Regions from separate parts of the Ensifer sp. GW823-FHT05D09 genome, predicted to be linked through region 1. Evidence: predicted binding sites of a transcription regulator. Region 1 holds the regulator's gene; each other region holds the start of a gene.
The links. Region 1 encodes LexA, which represses DNA repair genes until DNA is damaged. Its sites were predicted from a motif close to TGTTCNNNNTGTGTTCNG; they were not measured.
Positions count from the first base shown of each region.

Region 2: the regulator LexA is predicted to act here: its motif matches at 831-848, upstream of ruvC (crossover junction endodeoxyribonuclease RuvC).
Region 3: the regulator LexA is predicted to act here: its motif matches at 951-968, upstream of recA (recombinase RecA).

Region 1 covers NZ_JBXAIA010000002.1:384,709-386,908, reverse strand. Annotated here, with positions in the region: gene AC1Q80_RS07660 (hypothetical protein) at 1-273, shown strand, start outside; gene AC1Q80_RS07655 (hypothetical protein) at 322-561, opposite strand; gene lexA (transcriptional repressor LexA) at 742-1,461, shown strand; gene AC1Q80_RS07645 (hypothetical protein) at 1,581-1,913, opposite strand.
Region 2 covers NZ_JBXAIA010000010.1:178,538-180,737, forward strand. Annotated here, with positions in the region: gene AC1Q80_RS25080 (LLM class flavin-dependent oxidoreductase) at 1-720, opposite strand, end outside; gene ruvC (crossover junction endodeoxyribonuclease RuvC) at 892-1,404, shown strand; gene ruvA (Holliday junction branch migration protein RuvA) at 1,477-2,094, shown strand; gene ruvB (Holliday junction branch migration DNA helicase RuvB) at 2,182-2,200, shown strand, end outside.
Region 3 covers NZ_JBXAIA010000002.1:528,297-530,496, reverse strand. Annotated here, with positions in the region: gene AC1Q80_RS08330 (carbohydrate kinase family protein) at 1-855, opposite strand, end outside; gene recA (recombinase RecA) at 1,095-2,183, shown strand.

The DNA.
Region 1 (2,200 bases):
CTTATCGCCTCGATTATCGCATCGCCCCACATCGCCCTTAGCGCGGCCACGGTCGACGACCTGCAAACGGACTTCGAATCGGCCATCCCCTGCCAGCAGATCGACGGTCGGAATGTCTGGAAAGGCTCGATCGCCTATTATATCCAGTCATTCGTCTACCAAGGCGACACGCCGGTGGCGACCGACGCGGCAGATGCCGTGCTGCCGGAGGACAACTCTGCCGAGACCGTGAAGGAGTTCGAGGACGCCTGTTCGGCAACGCAGCCGGCTTGAAACGCCCTCTCCTCGACATGCCCGCTGTCCCAACCGCTTATCTCGGCGCTACTTCCATTCTTTACCATCGCTCGTGGCACACCCTCGTGGTGGCAATCCTTTGCCAAAGGTGAACTTTAACCGGTCACAACCCCACTGGCGGACCGGCCCCGGCATCATCGCATTCAATGCGATGCCGACTTCATCGAACGGGCTCTGCCTGTTGTCGACATATTGATACCAGCGAAACCCGAGGACGGCGGTCGCTGCGATAACGATCGTCGACAGGATCCGAATCAGCGTTTTCATTGCATCCTCATTCGGTAAAAAGCGCGAGGCATGGCAGCTCCGCATGGCATACCCAGCATCGAGGCAGCGGATAGGCGCACGATTGATACAACATTCACGGAATTTTAGGCACTTGCGGAACACATATGGAACAGATAGTGTCTGTTCTTGATTTGTTTCACGCCTCTGGAGCGACTTGCCATGCTGACCCGCAAGCAACAGGAATTGCTTCTTTTCATCCACGAACGCATGAAGGAGTCCGGTGTTCCGCCGTCCTTCGACGAGATGAAGGATGCACTCGACCTGGCATCGAAGTCGGGCATTCACCGGCTGATTACGGCGCTCGAGGAACGCGGTTTCATTCGACGCCTTCCCAACCGCGCCCGGGCGCTTGAGGTCATCAAGCTGCCGGAAGCTTACGCGGGAAGCGCTCAGCCGCGTCGCGGGTTTTCACCAAGCGTCATCGAGGGAAGTCTCGGCAAACCTCCCGCCCCTGCCCCGGTTACCGCAAAAGCGCCGCCGGTGGCAGACAACAGCTCCGTCTCGGTTCCGGTCATGGGCCGCATTGCCGCCGGCGTACCGATCTCGGCAATACAGAACAACACGCACGATATTACCGTGCCGCTCGATATGATCGGCAGCGGCGAGCACTACGCCCTTGAAGTGAAGGGTGATTCGATGATCGAGGCCGGCATCTTCGACGGCGACACGGTGATCATCCGCAATGCCACGACGGCAAACCCCGGCGACATCATCGTCGCACTTGTCGATGACGAGGAAGCGACGTTGAAGCGCTTCCGGCGCAAAGGCGCATCGATTGCACTCGAGGCGGCCAATCCGGCCTACGAGACGCGCATCTTCGGCCCGGACCGCGTCAAGATACAGGGCAAGCTCGTTGGCTTGATCCGTCGCTATCACTAAGCCAGATGATGATGGCTGTCTTTCTGCTGGACAGGCCTTCTTGTGCTTGAACGTCTCGCCACCCAAGAGGTAGCGAGACGTAAGTGGTCAGGTTGAGCGTTTTACGCGCTCGATAATTTTCATTCGTGAATGGAGTACTCGCCCAACTCACAGAGGTCCTGCATGTCTTCGGTCGTGTCGAGACCGGAGCCTTCCTCGAATTCGAAGCGCATGTCGTATTTGCAGACATCGCGTCCGTCGGCGATGGTAATTTCCATGCTCTCGCCCGGATTAAGCACCTGCCGCCCGAAGACATCGTCTTCCCACTGATCGACGCCAACCGGCGAGGTATAGAAGTTCGTCAGAACGGCTTTCGTCTTGTTCTTCAGCTGAAAGACGAGATCCTCGGCGCTTGCGGTGGCCGTCGTTGCGGCAAATATGGCAAGAGCAGTCAGGGCGATCTTACATTTCATTTTATGTCATTTCCTCCATTGTCGGTTTTGTTTGACGCTACCTATACGGGTCGCATCGCTGGAATATTCATTCCTGATGTCGTCTAGAGACAATAATCTTTGCACTGACAATACGGGCAGAATCACCATTTCGGGGCAGGTCGCCGGCAAGCCAGATCCGCGCATGCCTATTCGCGGCGCAAACGCGTGAAGCGCACGCGCGCACGTCGGATCACCCATGAAGAATAACTGACATCGGCGGAGAATAAGGAACAGGCTGACATCGCCACTGCTGCGCCAGGTGTGCC
Region 2 (2,200 bases), on a different contig from region 1:
TTGCTGCATCGAGGTGAAGAGGTAGTTCGCCTCCTCGTCTGTCTCCGCTGCCACGCCCATGACGCCGACCATCACATGTGGCTTGTTGAGCGTTTCGGACGGCGTGAAGCGTTCGCGATAGATTTCGAGCGCCGACAGCAGCATGTCGGGCGCGAAATGCGAGGCAAAGGCAAAGGGCAGGCCGAGCATGCCGGCAAGGTGCGCGCTGTAGTGGCTCGAACCGAGAAGCCAGATCGGAACATTGGTGTCGGCGCCCGGAACCGCGATTATCGCCTGATTGTCGCCAACGGGCCCAAGCAGTGCCTGCAGCTCGACGACGTCGTTGGGGAAATTGTTGGCACTCGCCTCCATGTTGCGGCGGAGCGCCTGGGCGGTGCGCATGTCGGTGCCGGGCGCGCGGCCAAGCCCGAGATCGATACGGCCGGGATAGAGCGCTGCGAGCGTTCCGAACTGCTCGGCAATCACCAGCGGCGAATGGTTCGGCAGCATGATGCCGCCGGAGCCGACGCGTATCGTCTTCGTGCCGGCCGCCACATGGGAAATGACGATGGAGGTCGCCGCGCTGGCGATGCCCTTCATGCCGTGGTGCTCGGCCAGCCAGAAGCGCTTGTAGCCGTTTTCTTCGGCCGCCTGCGCCAGAAGCCTGGAGTTTTCCAGCGACTGGGCGACACTGCCGCCTTCGGTGATCGGGGAGAGATCGAGGACGGAGAACGACGCCATGAGCAAGGCCTTTGTTGAGCAAAATTGATTGAATGCCTATGTAAGGTCAAAATTCCTCAATCCAAGGGCGCTGGTCGAGATTTCCCGCCGGGGCACTCCCCTCATGTGGATGTTTTTGTTTTGTTCACTTTTTGCTGGCAGCGTCCCGACACGCAGCATAGGGTGAAATTCATGCAGACCACGATTCGCATCATCGGCATCGATCCGGGCCTTCGCCGTACCGGCTGGGGCATCATCGAGACGCTCGGCAATTCGCTGCGCTTCGTTGCTTCCGGCACGGTGACGTCGGACGGAGACATGGATCTCGCCTCGCGGCTCTGCCAGCTGCATGACGGCCTTGCCGAAGTCGTGCACAGCTATCAGCCGCACGAGGCGGCGGTGGAGCAGACCTTCGTCAACAAGGACGCGACGGCGACGCTGAAGCTCGGCCAGGCCCGCGGCATCGCCATGCTGGTGCCGGCACGTGCGGGCCTGAGGGTTGCTGAATACGCGCCGAACGCCGTCAAGAAGGCCGTGATCGGTGTCGGTCATGGCGAGAAGCAGCAGATCCACATGATGCTGAAGGTCCTGATGCCGAAGGCCGAGTTCAAGGGCAACGACGCTGCCGACGCGCTGGCGATCGCCATCTGCCACGCGCACAACCGCTTGTCGGTGACCAGCCGGCTTGCGGCCCTGATGGGGTAGTTGCGCTTCTGCCATTAATTTCCGATGGTCGGTCCGACCGTCCCGCAATCCATCCATGAGAGACGACGCCACATGATCGGCAAATTGAAGGGTACCATCGACGAAATCGGCGAGGATCATGTCGTTCTCGACGTCCATGGCGTCGGCTATGTCGCCCATTGTTCGGCGCGCACATTGTCGAAGCTCGGTTCGGCGGGCGAGGCGGCGGTGTTGTTCATCGAAACCTATGTGCGCGAGGACCAGCTGAAGCTGTTCGGCTTCCTGAGCGCGCTGGAGCGCGAGTGGTTCCGGCTTTTGCAGAGCGTCCAGGGCGTGGGTTCCAAGGTGGCGCTCGCTCTTTTGTCGACGCTGACGCCGGGCGAGCTCGCAAACGCGATTGCGCTGCAGGACAAGACCTCGGTGTCACGTGCGCCGGGCGTCGGTCCGAAGGTCGCAGTCCGTATCGTCACTGAGCTGAAGAACAAGGCGCCGGCATTTGCCGGCGAGATGTCCGGCTCGATCGGCCTCAAGCAGGAACTGGGCGAAGGTGTCGCCTCGGCGCCGGTCTCCGACGCCGTATCGGCACTGACCAATCTCGGTTATTCGCGCGATCAGGCCGCAAATGCGGTTGCCGCGGCGCTGAAGAATGGTGGCGAGGATGCCGACAGCGCCAAGCTGATCCGGCTGGGTCTCAAGGAACTGGCGCGATGACGGCTTGCGTTGTCGGGCCGGTCGATGCAAAACGGCCATATTCTTTGACACCATGCATACGAATGCCCGATCGATTGGAACGGATGGATGACTGATGCCGCACGCC
Region 3 (2,200 bases), 140 kb from region 1:
GGTAATGCCGGCAGCGGCCATGCCGTGCCTGAGGCATTCATCGAGTCCGTGGCCAGCCAAGCGCGCCGCGAGGAAACCCGACGCCAGGGCATCGCCGGCGCCGGTGACATCGGCAAGTGCGGGCAAGGCCGGTGGCGTCGCGACACAGACAGAATTGCGATCGAAGGCAACGACCGCACGACCGCCGCGGGTAACGACACCACCGTTGAGCCCGGCAGCGCGTAGGAGCGGCGGCCAGCCCTCGGCATCCGGGCAATCCTTTCCGGTCAGCGCCCGCGCCTCGGCCTCGTTCATGAAAAGGAAGCCGAGGTTGGAGAGAGCCGGCAGGAAGCGAACCACTTTTGCCGGCGATACGGCAATGCCGGCCACGATCCGCCCGTCGGCCGAAGCCGTCTCAACGAGAGCGGCAATCGTTTCTTCCGGCAGGTTCGCATCTGTCAGCACCAGCCGGCTGTCAGCGATCGCGTCGCGCAAGGCGCGCCGCTGCAATTGGCGCGGCGAGAACAGCCGGTAGAGATCCATGTCGGCAAGCGCGATCACCAGGTTGCCGTCATTCTCGATGATCGCTGTGTAGCTCGGCGTCTGGCGGTCGAGAAAGGTGAGGGGTGTGTCGATGACGCCGGCAGCAGCGGCCGCTGCCGTGACCATCTCCCCGGCGGCGTCACCGCCGCGGGTGCTGACCATTCTCACACTATGGCCCAGGCGCGCCAGATTGCGGGCAGCGTTGAAGCCACCACCGCCGGCCTCTTCGAACCAGGTGCCCGGATTGCTCGAGCCCGGTGCGGTCGCGCCACTAATTCTGCCGCGCCTGTCGATATGGGCGCCGCCAAAGACCGCGATTTCGCCTTCCGTCATGAATGTTCCTCTGCTGTCTCTCAGGCGAATCGGATCGGGAGCGTTCATCATCTCAAGGTGTTCCAGGTCTTGCCGGGAAAATTACACCTCAAAGCGTGAACATGAATCGAACACAATCCGAATAATTCCTATTTTTCAACGTCTTGACCCGCCCTTGCAAAACAGGAACAAAACATGTACAAAAACTCGTGCGGCGGCTTCATTGCCTCGGTAGCTTCAATAACCTAAAGGTGGACCAAATGGCACAAAACTCTTTGCGGCTCGTAGAGGACAAATCGGTGGACAAAAGCAAGGCACTTGAAGCGGCACTTTCCCAGATCGAACGGTCGTTCGGCAAGGGATCGATCATGAAGCTCGGTGGGAAGGACAGCATCATCGAGATCGAGACGGTTTCGACCGGCTCTCTCAGCCTGGACATCGCGCTCGGCATTGGCGGCCTGCCGAAGGGCCGTATCATTGAAATCTATGGCCCGGAAAGCTCGGGCAAGACGACGCTCGCATTGCAGACGATCGCCGAAGCACAGAAGAAGGGTGGCATCTGCGCCTTCGTCGACGCTGAACATGCACTCGACCCGGTTTATGCGCGCAAGCTGGGTGTTGACCTCGAAAACCTCCTGATCTCGCAGCCCGATACCGGCGAACAGGCACTCGAAATCACCGATACGCTGGTGCGCTCCGGTGCGATCGACGTTCTCGTCATCGACTCCGTTGCAGCGCTCGTGCCGCGCGCGGAAATCGAGGGCGAAATGGGCGACAGCCTGCCGGGCATGCAGGCCCGCCTGATGAGCCAGGCGCTACGCAAGCTGACGGCTTCGATTTCGAAGTCGAACTGCATGGTCGTCTTCATCAACCAGATCCGCATGAAGATCGGCGTCATGTTCGGTTCGCCGGAAACGACGACGGGCGGTAACGCGCTGAAGTTCTACGCCTCGGTTCGACTTGACATCCGCCGCATCGGCTCCGTCAAGGAGCGCGAAGAGGTCGTCGGCAACCAGACGCGCGTCAAGGTCGTCAAGAACAAGATGGCGCCTCCCTTCAAGCAGGTCGAATTCGACATCATGTATGGCGAAGGCGTGTCCAAGACCGGCGAACTCGTCGACCTCGGAGTCAAGGCCGGCATCGTCGAGAAGTCCGGCGCCTGGTTCTCCTATAACAGCCAGCGTCTCGGACAGGGCCGCGAGAACGCCAAGTCGTTCCTCAGGGACAACCCGGATCTTTCGCGCGAGATCGAGACGGCTCTGCGCCAGAACGCCGGCCTGATCGCCGACCGTTTCCTGGAGAATGGCGGTCCGGAACCTGATGACGGCGACGACGCTGCCGAAGCATAATCGGCAAGCCAGGCTTC